2 regions of the Paenibacillus sp. J22P143 genome follow, and region 2 is predicted to be linked to the other one. Evidence: a T-box and tRNA genes for the amino acid it is inferred to sense, from the RefSeq annotation. Region 2 holds a T-box; the other holds one or more tRNA genes.
The links. The T-box of region 2 lies ahead of AC58PQ_RS15575 (valine--tRNA ligase). A T-box ahead of a tRNA ligase gene usually reads a tRNA of that ligase, here a tRNA-Val.

Region 1 (6,709 bases), on a different contig from region 2:
AAGTCGGAGCTTGGCGGAGATGTGCTATTCGCGGGCGTCGTTGATTCCACGGGTAAGCTCGTTGCTTCATCTGATGATGCCATTACGCAATTAGACGCGGGGCTGCTTGACTCTCTAAACGTGAGTCTTACAGCAGAGCACAAAGCGTACGAGACAATGTCGCATAATGGAACAAAAGCCAAGTATTACTTTAGAGCGTTGTCGACGGGGCAAGTGCTTGTACTGGCACTGTCGGAGCAGGTTTTGACCAACTTCTTTTACTCCACATGTATTGCCACATTGGCAGGCTTACTGATTGCATGGGCTGTATTGTTTTACATCGTCAGTCGCCAGTTCAAAAGGCTGGAGAGACTGCAATCTGCCATGGTTGCGATTGCTCAGGGGGACGGAGATTTAACGAGAAGGCTTCCCGATACTTCGATGGACGAAATCGGCAGATTGTCGACTGCGACAAATCAATTTATTGAGAAAATACATACGATCGTCAAGGATGTTAAACTATCTGCGAGTTTGAGCAAAGGTAATGCCGATCATATCAAAGATTCGATGAATCAAACAAATACGATTTCATATGAAATCAATACAACCATCCACGAATTGGCAACGGCCGCTGCGAGTCAAGCGGAAGTCGTGGAGGATGGGATGAAGGGCGTACACGAATTGGCGGAATTGATTGATGACACCAAAGAACATGTTCAAATTCTACAGAATAATAGTGCGATTATTCGCGAGAAGGAAGAGCGCGGCGCTGAATCGATGCGAGCGATGATCGATTTGATCCGCAATAATGTTACCGTGACCAAAAACGTAGAGTCCAGCGTAAGCAAACTTATGCAGGATATTGATGCCATCAAAGAGATGGTCACCACGATTCATTCCATCTCGCGACAAACGAATTTACTTGCGCTTAATGCTTCGATTGAGGCAGCCCGGGCAGGCGAAAACGGCCGTGGATTCGCTGTAGTCGCTGCTGAAGTGAGAACTCTTTCTGTTCAAGCGGGAGAGGCATCTGAGCATATTCAGACGTTGATTGAAAATGTTTTGCATTCTGCACAGCAAACATCTGCTGCGATGGAGCAGTCGCTTCACATCGTAAGTTCGCAGGAAGAGAACGCAGGAGAGACGTCGGATACATTTGATTTCATTCATACCTCTTTGCAGCAAATCCATGAATCGATTGAAAAGATCACGGCAGATATGGAACATGTAGATAACCGTAAAAACAAAATTGTTGGCTTTATCGAGCTTTCCTCCGCGAGTTCCGAAGAAACGGCAGCAAGTTCCGAGGAAGTATTGGCTAGCGTAGAGACGTTGGGACAGATGTTTAATCGTGTTCAAAAAGAAACGGTAGAGCTTCACGATCAGATGACAAGCTTGCAGGAAGTGGTTAATAGATTTAAGGTATAATAGTGGAACAAGTTTTTATTTATTCTATGGGCTGTGTATAGCCCGAAGGAGTACACGATGTGCCGAAATATTAAGCCGCTTTTCAACTATGAACCGACAGTAACGGAAGATGAGATTCGGGCGGCGTCGCTGCAATTTGTGCGCAAGATCTCCGGGTTTACGGAGCCTTCCAAAGTGAATGAAGCTGCATTCCAGCAGGCTGTTCATGATGTAGCTGCGGTAGCTCAAAAGTTAATGGATGCCTTGGTAACCCATGCAGAGCCTCGCAATCGTGAGGTAGAAGCGCAGCGCGCCAAGGAACGAAATGCGATCCGTTTTGGTACGAAAGAAGTTTAATAGATAGAAAGAATTGGCTTTTCTCTTCGGAGAGAAGCCTTTTTTCGTGCCCGAGTTCGCGACTCTAGATTCTAGCTAGTGTCGCGTGAGTCTAGTTCTGCATATGTTAGATTACGAACTCGAAAGTAGGTGAGTGCAAGTGACGAAAGGGTTTGATTGTTCAACACCGCTTACGGCACAAAAAGCGGCTGCTTTCGTCGGACAAGGTTATACATTTGTCGCCAGATATTTGGTGCCAAGTGGTGCAAAGGCATTAACGAAATCGGAGGCTGACGCCATTAGTGGAGCTGGCTTACAGCTGGTCTCTGTTTTTGAGACAACTGCGAGTCGTGCACTTGGAGGAAGAAATGCTGGATTGGCAGACGGAGCAACTGCCTTACAAGTTGCAGCGCAAGTAGGCCAGCCGGAGGGAAGCTGTATCTATTTTGCTGTTGATTTTGATGTATCTACTGCCCAAATGCCAACGGTCATTGCCTATATTCAAGCAGCAAGTGAAGCTACGCCTGCATTTACAACGGGAGTATATGGTTCATATGCTGTAATGGAGGCTGTGCATGCCGCAGGTGCCTGTTCTCATTTCTGGCAAACATATGCATGGAGCGCAGGGAAGAAATCGACGTTCATCCAGATCTATCAATATTTAAATGATGTGATGGTGAATGGTATTGCGATTGATTATGATGAATCTTATGGGAATGAAGGCTGGTGGAATTCACTTGTAATTCCGGAACCACCTAGTTATCCGCTTTCTATTCATGATGCCAATGCGATCATCCCTTTCCTCTCAGCCGGATATTCAGCAACGTCCTCAATCGCTGCACAAGAAGAATTTCATCGACTTGCCAATGAATTACGTAAGATGTCTGGACAATCCTTGCAATAATTGTGGGAATAGGAAAATATGAATAAAGCCCGGCTGCTCTGGATGAATCCAAAGTGGCCGGGCTTTATTCATTGAATAACCGCGCTGCGTATGTACCACCGATCTTGCAGGGAGGCGCGTTCTAGATGGAAAAGCACCCGCCGACTAGACACCGCGGAAGCTCTAGCCGCAGTCATCGTCACGTTGACTGCGGTGTCGAGCTGCAGGAGCTGGGATGCATCCTGCTCCGGGAACTTGGACAGGCGGCGCATGCTTCGCACATGCATCGCCTGTTCTTGCCCTGTGGTGACCTGCAGCAGCTGCAGGTCACCTTGATGTGCTGCGCTGATCCACACGTCGATCAGCTCCCAGGGTGAGAGCTTGCTGACGTAGTCCAGCAGCAAGCCTGCGGCTCGGTGCACCATGACCTGGTGCGCCGGATCCATGGAGCGGGAGCCGTGGGTCACGCTCCCGAGGAAGTGAATACAGAAATGACCGTTGAAGTCATTTCCAGGTATTCCATCACCGCCGTGCGGCATGCCGTGCATGGAGGCGGCGAGTGTGCGGCCATTCAGCTTGACAAGGACCGCGCGGCGGTCCCAGCTCCATTTGCCGCCATAAATGCTTTTGAGCGTCGCAGAGTCGGTTTTGGTGAGCGGCTGCACATCCGCATGATGGGAGCCAGCGCGACGCTGCCCTTCGAAGCTAAGGCCACTCTCTACATCGAGGACGGTGAAAGAACTATATTTGGGAAGCACGAGGCTTGCTTCCTCCCAGGTGAGCAGCTCGCCATAATGCTTGGCACGGATTGCTTGAACCTGTGACTGAAGCGTCTCCTGCGCTTTGCTCGAGAGCTTGATGATTTGCTTCGCGGCCAAATCGATGACCTCGCCAGTTGGGGTCAGACCCAAGAGCATGGATTGATCGTTTTTGATATATCGGAGTGTGGTGTCTGGCAGTAGAGGTTCTAAATAGGGATCTCCCATTGTGCCCGCTTCTATCGCTCGTTGTAATGATTTATCTACAAAAGTCAACTCTGTTTGATAGACAGCTCGAGGAGATGATTTAACAAGCAATTGAATCGAGTCGGAATCAGCAGATACTTCCCGATGCAGCGGCAGGATACTTTCAGCCTGGGTGCTAGCAGCTAACCCTTGACTCAAAAGGAGCGTAAGAAGGAATGTGACAAGTAGTTGTCGCTGCCTGATAAGAGATCGGACTGAAGACACGTGAGGGCTTCCTCCTTTTTCGGTTAGGTATATTGTCATAGCTATGCTAAGTGTTTGCTTTTTTGCATGAATTTATAAAAGCATATTGTAGATCGTGGAGTGGAGTACTCCTTGTTCGAGTTCGATTGTGATAAAATAACAAAAGAATACGAGTGACCGAATAATTTGGAATGAAAGGAAGGAATTTCACATGGAAGAACCTACAGGGATACCTTTTGAATTACATATCACCGACCAGCGGGTCGTGCGAGGCGATGTTTACAAAGCCAAAACCGCACCAAGTAAAGGGACACTACTATTATGTCACGGCTATAAAGGCTTCAAAAATTGGGGGATGTTCCCGCATGTGGCTAACGAATTAGCTGAAGTTGTGGATGTCGTTGCGCTGAATTTTTCCCATAATGGTATGGGTGAAAACTTGATGGATTTTACGGAGCTTGAGAAGTTCGCCCGTGATACCTACTCCAGGGATCTTGAGGACTTACAAGTTGTCATTTCTGATATTCACAAGAATGAGGTGACGGTGAAACCGATCTTGTTGCTAGGTCATAGCAGAGGGGCTGCTGTGAGCTTGATCTACGCGTTAGATCATCCCGAGGATATTACGGGAGTCATCAGTTGGAATGGCATTGCCCATGTGGATTTGTTCACACCTGAGAATAAATCAGAGATGAGGGCCACAGGCCGCTCCTATACCTTGAATGGGCGAACGAAACAGATGATGCCGCTCGATCTCGAGATTCTAGAAGATATGGAACGAAATCAAGAGAGATTTGATATTATTGGTAGGGTCAGTGGAGCCACTTTTCCAATTACACTTATTCAAGGAACAGCGGATGGTGAACGGGGGATTCGGGGTTCAGAGAATTTGGTGGCTAACAATGCTAATATTCAGTGGGTGAGGATTCCTGGGGGGAATCATACCTTTGGTAGTGTTCATCCTTTTCAGGGTGAGACACAGCCTTTGAGAGAGGCAATTGTCGAAACGAAACGAGCGATACGGGGGATGTTGGAGTTGTAATAGGGGTATCAAATGGGCTTTCCGGAAGTAGATGAATCTACTTTTGGAGAGTTTTTTTTAATTCTAGTTTAGTATACACGACCTACGATCCAGTTAAGAAAACGGAAGAGGAGAAGCGATCTCAGCTGCACAAAACCTGAAGATAGGCTGGAAAGGGAAGTGGTATTGCATTATGGGGAAGATCAATTCAAATTGAACAAATAGTATATTGATTTGGTACCCATCTCGTACCCAAAACACTTAAATAATCATCTGTTATAATTGTATTTTAACTACTGTTTCAAATCAGAAAACCCGCAAAGCGCAAGGCTTCACGGGCTTCTCTTCGTATGACCTGTAGTGGGCTCGAACCACTGACCCCTACCCTGTCAAGATAGTGCTCTCCCAGCTGAGCTAACAAGTCGTTTATGGATACAGTTAGTAATATACCAAGAATTCGAGAGATTGTCAATTGAAGGGCGGTGTTATTTCTGCCAGAAAAAGATCAGTTTATGCAGGAAAGTAAAGGGCTTTCGCTTCTTTTTGGACCGCGGAATATAGGAAGTGGGTTGATCTTCTGTAAGTGTTGAATCTGATGTTTTCGGGAATAGAATGGAGCGCTCTTCGTTCGATATACCCTGTGATGTCATCGCAAATTGTCAGCCTCTCTGGTAATGAATGTGAAGTTAATGTATCATATCCATGCGATGTTTCCTAGTATAGCTTTCATCTTTCGTGAATTTATGGTAACTTGAGATCATTAGAGTTTGGGAGGAAAAAGGTTATGACGAAACAACAGCATCGTTGGAATTTACGTTTGAAGAGTAGTAATGTGTATTTAGGCACTGTGTATCTAGGCGATCCGCTACCTGAAGTGGAAGATGTGATCATGATCGGCGAAAAAAAATATACGATTCTTGAGCTCGGTAGTACACGTGATGCAAGTGATGTTTTCGTTGAAGAAGTTAAGAAGAAGTAGTTGAAATAAGCGAAAGAGCTGATCTAATGATTAGCTCTTTCATTTTTATGTAATATTGTATAAGGACGCAAGGCTATCAACAAACATTTTGTTATATTCTTCGCGGGAAAGATCTTTACTGCAAGCGATATCTCTTCCTAAAAATTGAAACCAGGTAATTTCTGTTTTATCTTTTTTGTAGACAAACTTTCCGTTTTGAATAAGGAAGGTATCATTTTCGAAAAAAGGTACTTTGTCAAATTCAAGGGCAGATTCGTTTTGTTTTTCGCTAACTAGTGTGGCCAATAGAATTAGCATGCGGTAGGGATCACGGAAAATTTCATATTGCGTGGTCATTGGTTCCATTGGTTCAACACTCCTTTTTCGGGGATAGAGGCAAGGTAATCATACTAAAACTTGGTAATTATTTATAGAGGTTTGGGGAAACTGGTGAGGAAATTGTAGGGAAATCGGAGGATATTTAAAAAAAAGAAAAAGACTGAAGTCACTCTAAGGAGGATCGAGTGATTCAGTCTTTTTGAGCTTGCTCCTACATCAAAGGATTAGCGTTTGTAGCCGCCTAGAGATTGTTCAGCCATTTGCACTAATCTTTTTGTGATGGTGCCACCGATTGAGCCAGCATCACGTGTTGATAAATTACCGTTGTAACCAGAAGGGGAGAGAGGGACACCAATTTCCTGAGCGACTTCATACTTCATTTGATCAAGTGCTGCCTTTGCTTGTTGTACGACTAAAGTTTTAGCCATTCAAAATCATCTCCTTTTTTTTGGTACACCAGTATTATTTGAATGTTCAGAATATTTATTCGCGGTAATCAATAAAATTTCAAAAAAATTTTTATGTAAAATCAATAAACCCCCAACGGTTAAGTTGAGGGGGATATTTGATACATTATG
Region 2 (6,709 bases):
GGCTTGTCGAATTCGTTGGTGACCCAGTTGACGGTTTGTCGGTCGAATTCGGTTTCGAAGAATCCGTACTCGATGGTGATGAAGATCCGCCAGCTTTGCCTGCTTCGGTCGTATTTTCTGGCTTTGCAGATGGTGTAGGCGTTGCTTTCGGTGCTGGCGTAGGTAATTTCCCTGCTGCTTTTAGTTCTGCTTGTTCTTTCAAGAATTCAGGGTGAGTAGAAGCACCGCCTGCATCAATCGAAGTCAAACCAGCCCACACGTTCTTCACTTCGACTTTCTCAGGATGATCGAACACTAAGAAAGCTGAAGGTAATCGACGCTCACCATAACGGCTAGATGGTTTGGTAATGAGTGCATTATTATAAACCATCTCGGAAGATGCTCCGCCATCAAGGAATCCAGCGTTGATGACATCGTCTTCTAAGAATAGATCCTGAACTTCTTTCAGCGTAGCGCCAACACTTGAAGTTTGACGGCCATCAATGACGATAAAGATAACCGTACCATCTGCTTTTTGGCCAACCGCGGTACGCGGTGCGCGTCCCCATCCGCCATCACCGCTTGTAATAAGCGGTTTACCGTTCGCGATGACACGCGGGTAGAAGGAAACGGCTTCGGATACGCCGAGTTTCAGTAATTCGTTAATCGTATACTTACCGATAATGAGTGTTCCTTCCTTCGTGAAACCGACGATTTGTTGCGGGTTGCTTCCTTCTTGGTCGGTATAAAGAATTTCACCACCGGACATAATAGCACCGATTGGGGCAAATCCGTTTCCAAGGCCGTCAGGATCATTGAATCCTCCGCCATTCACGCCGGCAACGGCTCCCGTTCTCTGAACCATGGCTGTAATTCGTTCTCCCTCACCTTGTTTAGCGGGAACGACAACACGAATGGAACGTGGGTCATATACATACATCCGTTTACCCTTCCATAGGGTGCCTGAAATGTCTTCTACCTTAACTAGGCTCTCGATAGGGCGATTTGTATTAAATTGTACAGCCTCAAGATCTTGTTTTTCGATGGAGTTGACTTCGGTTAAATTCTGCATTTCAAGAACCATTTGATCTCGTCGTCCAGCACCTACAAAGATCCATGCCCAGTCACGATGCTGTGTGGTAATGACTGTTTTAGCCAAATACTCACGGATGTACGTTCCTGGCGGGGTTAGAAATAAAAAGCTAGAACTTAAGAATGTACATACTGCTATAACAAGTAAAGTCCGCTTCAGCCAACTATAATTTCGAAAATGATTTGCAATTGAACTACCCAATGTAAACCTCTCCTGCTCTATTAATAAATTGATAGAAAATGTCGAAAAAAATCAATACAAGACTAATAGTATCATATTTTTGCATGCAAATGGTAATGGTAATTGTTAAAATAAAGTGTACATAATCCCTCTTAAATTAAGGAGTCCGTTCTTTTATGAAACGTTATTACTTTTTTGATTTTCCGATCGACCTCATGGCGATTGTTTTTGTATTTCTACTTGTTCTGCTAGCAATCTTCCTATCTTTTCGCAAAGGCAGAGAATCATGATCAATTGGTCACGTAATGGTGAATGGTTGGTGCTGCCCCTTCCAAATGAACATTGGAAACCGCTTAAGCCGGGTGCTGTCGAAGAAATATCGGCGTTCTTGCCTGTACCTCGTAAATTTTTTCTGCGCTTAGCTTCACAGGGGCTAATTCGTGTAGAAGGTGATACGATTCGGCTAAAGGTGTTTCCTCAGGAAAAGGCGGCGTTTAATCCTGAGTCCTATAATTTAGACGTTCTATTCGAGGATGAGTTCACTTTAGTCGTTAACAAACCAGCTGGAAAGTCTGTCCATCCGGCAGAAGTCGGCCAAGGTGGCACGCTTGCTAACGCAGTAGCTTACTATTATGAAGAGACTGGACAAGCCTGTGGAATTCGCCATATTCATCGCTTAGATCAAGATACGACAGGCGTTATTCTTTATGCCAAAAATGAGTGGGCGCAGGTCCTATTGGATGAAGCCATGCGAGAGAAGCAAATTGATCGACGCTATGTAGCGCTGGCTCAAGGTATTTTTAAAGAGAAGGAAGGATGGATCGATGAACCGATCGGCAAGGATCGCCATCAGTCAGGTAAGCGAAGAGTGGCACCCAATGGGGATCAGGCGCTTACACACTATCGTGTTCTTCAACAAATGAAAGCGGGAGCACTCGTGGAAGTAGAGTTGGAGACGGGCAGAACGCATCAGATCCGGGTCCATCTGAGTCATTTAGGGCATCCATTAGTAGGAGATACCTTATATGGAGGTTCTTCACGTTTGTTTCATCGACAAGCCCTTCATGGTGAACGACTTCTATTTAAACATCCAATTACGCAAGATGAGGTTGTTGTTCATGCGCCTTATCCATTAGATTTCAAGGAATTACTGGAACAGCTGTCGGAGAAATAATAAAAATGTAGTCATGCCTGGCCTCCTCCACCCATATACTTTTAGAGACAATCAAGTATATCACCCAACAATTCGGAGCAGATTGACGTTTCGAATTTACGGAAGGGAGGAAACATTTCGGTGTCTGAACAACAACCAGGGTTACGATTTGATATTTATGAACGTGTTCATTTGCAGGAGAATTTGGCGGCGATACAAGAGTTGAATGAAGTAGAATTGCTTCCGCATATTCAAGTACTAACGCTGGATGATCAAGCGATCTTAAAGGGGAATTTACTACTTACGGGTAACTACTTTAGTGAAGAAGGCGGCAGCCCTCGCACACTTGAGCATTTGATTCCTGTCGAAATCACGCTGCCGTTGAATCGCATTCATCGTGTAGAGGATATTCAGGTGGAAATCGAGAACTTTGATATCGACCTCTTATCGGCTCGCAGCTTGAATGTAACGGGGGTTCTTTCCCTGCAAGGTGTAGAAATGGTTTCTGCGCCGCAAGAAAGCTGGCGGGAGGAAGAAGAGGTTACTTTTGTACATCAGGTTGAGTATCCACGCTCCGAGCCTGTCATTCCGTATGCACAGGCACCAGTACAGTTTGAACCAGCAGTTCAAGAGCCTCAGGTGCAACAGGTGATCCAACCACCGCCGGCACCAGTTCTTCCTACGCCGCTTCCTACACCATCTCCAACCCTGATTGCAGCTGTACCTGAACCAGCGGTTATCGCGGCTCAACCAGTCTCTCATGGCGATGACTCGTTCGGTATAGAAGTGGAACAGATCGAGCTGAAGGTAACCCCGCATGCCGATAGCACCGTTGTTACCGAGGAGAAAAAGGAGCTTAAAGTTGCCTTTGGCAAGAAGGCAGCGGACGCCGTGGAGGTTAGCCCGTATGGTATCAAATCGTTATTATCAAAGGCAGGCTCGTATCTTTCCGACAAGCGGATTGCGGAAGCAGAGGCGAAAGCGGCTCTTGAGGCGGAATCGCGGATAGATGCGGTAGAGTGGAGACGATTATTTCTCCAGAGCAGATCGGAGTCGCAAGAGTTCAAGAAGCTCAAGTTATGTATCGTTCAGAAGGAAGACACCTTAGAATCCATTGCTAAGCGCTATCAACTGACAATTCGTGAGCTTCAACTGATGAATCGTCTAGGCGATCAAGATATTGTAGTGGGTCAAGTTATTTATTTGCCCAAATAAATACCGATACATAGGCAAGAGCCTCTGGCTGCTATCGCGGCTGGGGGCTCTTTATGTTTTGGGGCAAGGAACTGTTCCATTTATGGGAATTGTTTAGTACGATGGAACTTAAATAATGGAATATTTTATATTTTTAATGATTATATAGAAATGGGGAGGAGTTTTGTGAAAATATTATATGTTTTAACTAATATTGCGTTTGGTGTATTGGCGATAATCCCATTAATGTATATATTGGGTATTTATTGGGAAGGAAAATTTATTTTCGGGAACATAATTCCATTATTTGTATTTTTAATAGTATGGTATTTGATAAATTTAATTTTGATAAATAAAATAACTCGGAATACAGCTATCTATTTTATATATAGTTTTTTGATTGTATTATCTGTAGGCTCGGTACTGTGTTTAATTATTTATACTTTAAGTTTTCTTACTTTCTCTCCTTAAGAAAGCCATTTATTCAAGAATTGATTTTATTAGTTTAAGAACTTAGAAAGGGGATGTTATCGTCATAAAAATAAATTGGTTAATTGTCACAGGAAGAATATTAATTATTATTTCAATTGTTCCTATTTATTTAGTGTTTCAAGAACTCCTATTTGAGGTTTTTATTAATTCTAAATATGAAATTAAGAGTTTGAGCACGATCAAATATAATGAAGATTTTGAACTGAATGGTAAACAGATCCGTATAGCTGATGACTATATGGGACTAATTCAAGAAAAAAAACCAACCAAGTATGAAGACGTGAGAAAAGAAGGTATTATTCAAATTAGTATCAATAATCATAATTATACTTTCAATTCATTAGCAATGATTCGCCCATATCAGAGTGATGAAAATCGCTATTGGTCTTGGTTAAATATCGTTCGAGTTACACATAAGAGCAGCGGGCTTGATGAATTTGCGATCATCCAGCGAATTTCAAAAAATACGGCAGGTCTATATCAATTACATGATTATAGGTCCTACAAATGGAGAATCTTGCATATCTATTCGGATGGAAAATTGCAAGAAGAAGTGTTTACATATAACACGAGAACATTTCCACTGTTAAGAACGAAATTAATAATGGCAGGATATGTTTCAAGTGTACCGATCGGTTATCTTTTTAATATAATGGAATATGTGTGGAGTTTCTATTTTCCAATATTATCTCCAATAGCAAGTGGAATAATTGGTTTTATTTTACTTAAAATTGGTGCGAAACGAAAAGAAATTTATTACTGATATCGTTTGATAATTATTTCATATTAGTGAGTATTTGGAACAGTAATTTGACATTTACTAAAAAATAAACATGTACAATAGGTTTAAATTATTGACTATATGTCGATAATTCGATATCATATAGTGTAAATCATTTTCAAATCAACATATGGAATTGCAAGGATAGGGAGTAGTAGTCGGAACGCCCTTCAGAGAGTGGAACTGCAGCGCTGAGAGGTTCCTCAGGATACATCCGATCGAAGTCGCCCTGGAGCAGTAAATGTGAGTGCAATTGTCGAGATTTCATCTCGCATGCAGTAGCATTTTCCGGTCGCAGCCGTTATCTGTTTTAAGTGTCATGTTATTTGCCATTGGGGCAAGTCGCATGAAATGAAGGTGGTACCACGGAAGCTATACCTTTCGTCCTTTTTTGGGCGAAAGGTTTTTTTGTGTTTATAACAACTAGCCAGATATGGAGGTACTCTCATGACCGAAACCAAATTACAAACAGAAATGCCTACCACGTATGACCCGAAAGAAGCGGAGCGTAAATGGTACGACTACTGGATCAAGAATGAATTTTTCAAAGCAGGCAACCGTCCTGACGCGGAAACTTACACGATCGTGATACCGCCTCCGAACGTAACGGGTATGCTACACATCGGGCATGCACTTGATTTTACATTGCAAGATATTCTGATTCGTACGAAGCGTATGCAAGGCTTTGACACCCTGTGGCTGCCTGGTTCTGACCATGCGGGTATTGCAACACAAACGCGTGTAGAGCAGAAGCTTCGCGAACAAGGACAAACACGTTATGATCTAGGACGCGAAAAGTTCTTGGAGAAGGTCTGGGAGTGGAAAGAATTATATGCGGATACCATTCGCGAGCAATGGGCCAAAATGGGCTTCTCACTCGATTATTCGCGTGAACGATTCACACTGGATGAAGGACTATCGCAAGCGGTTCGTGAAGTTTTCGTAAGCTTGTATGAAAAAGGCCTGATTTATCGCGGCAACTATATTATTAACTGGGATCCGGCAGCACGCACGGCTCTTTCGGATATTGAAGTGGAGTACAAAGAAGTACAAGGTGCGCTTTATCATTTGAAATATGAGACGACTGACGGATCAGGTTCGATCGTAGTTGCTACGACGCGTCCTGAAACGATGCTAGGCGATACGGCGGTTGCTGTTCATCCGAAGGATGAGCGTTACAAGCACCTCATCGGAAAGAGCTTGCTGCTGCCGATTGTAAACCGTGAGATTCCGATTATTGCCGACGATTATGTTGAAAAAGAGTTTGGCAGCGGCGCGGTCAAAATCACGCCGGCGCATGATCCGAACGATTTTGAAGTAGGAAAACGTCACAACCTGCCGCAAATTCTTGTTATGGACGAAACCGGAACGATGAACGCGAATGCGGGCCCATATCAGGGGCAAGATCGTTTCGATTGCCGTAAGCAAATCGTTGCTGATTTGAAAGATCAAGGTGTTCTGATCAAAATCGAAGAGCACGTTCACCAAGTTGGACATAGCGAGCGTAGCGGTGCTGTGATTGAGCCTTACTTGTCCACGCAATGGTTCGTCAAAATGCAGCCGCTTGCTGATCAAGCGATTAAAGCGCAACAATCAGGCACTGGTGTTAATTTTGTACCAGATCGCTTTGAGAAAACATATTTGAATTGGATTGAAAATGTACGTGACTGGTGTATTTCCCGTCAGCTATGGTGGGGACACCGAATCCCAGCATGGCATTGTGCGGATTGCAGTCAAATCACTGTTACCCGTGAAGATGCTTCAGCTTGTTCGCATTGCCAAAGTACGAATCTTAAACAAGATAATGATGTACTTGATACATGGTTCAGCTCAGCGC

Region 1: it has a tRNA-Val gene. The T-box ahead of AC58PQ_RS15575 (valine--tRNA ligase) is inferred to sense a tRNA for this amino acid. The anticodon was not compared.

The regions. Positions count from the first base shown of each region.
Region 1 covers NZ_JCAUAQ010000004.1:116,329-123,037, reverse strand. The annotation lists gene AC58PQ_RS09740 (methyl-accepting chemotaxis protein) at 1-1,407, shown strand, start outside; gene AC58PQ_RS09735 (DUF2277 domain-containing protein) at 1,465-1,743, shown strand; gene AC58PQ_RS09730 (DUF1906 domain-containing protein) at 1,883-2,626, shown strand; gene AC58PQ_RS09725 (hypothetical protein) at 2,695-3,834, opposite strand; gene AC58PQ_RS09720 (alpha/beta hydrolase family protein) at 4,025-4,855, shown strand; tRNA gene AC58PQ_RS09715 (tRNA-Val) at 5,186-5,258, opposite strand; gene AC58PQ_RS09710 (hypothetical protein) at 5,619-5,813, shown strand; gene AC58PQ_RS09705 (hypothetical protein) at 5,859-6,158, opposite strand; gene AC58PQ_RS09700 (alpha/beta-type small acid-soluble spore protein) at 6,356-6,559, opposite strand.
Region 2 covers NZ_JCAUAQ010000009.1:133,772-140,480, forward strand. The annotation lists gene AC58PQ_RS15555 (phosphodiester glycosidase family protein) at 1-1,273, opposite strand, end outside; gene AC58PQ_RS15560 (RluA family pseudouridine synthase) at 1,539-2,426, shown strand; gene AC58PQ_RS15565 (LysM peptidoglycan-binding domain-containing protein) at 2,547-3,620, shown strand; gene AC58PQ_RS15570 (hypothetical protein) at 4,261-4,854, shown strand; T-box leader at 5,005-5,264, shown strand; gene AC58PQ_RS15575 (valine--tRNA ligase) at 5,320-6,709, shown strand, end outside.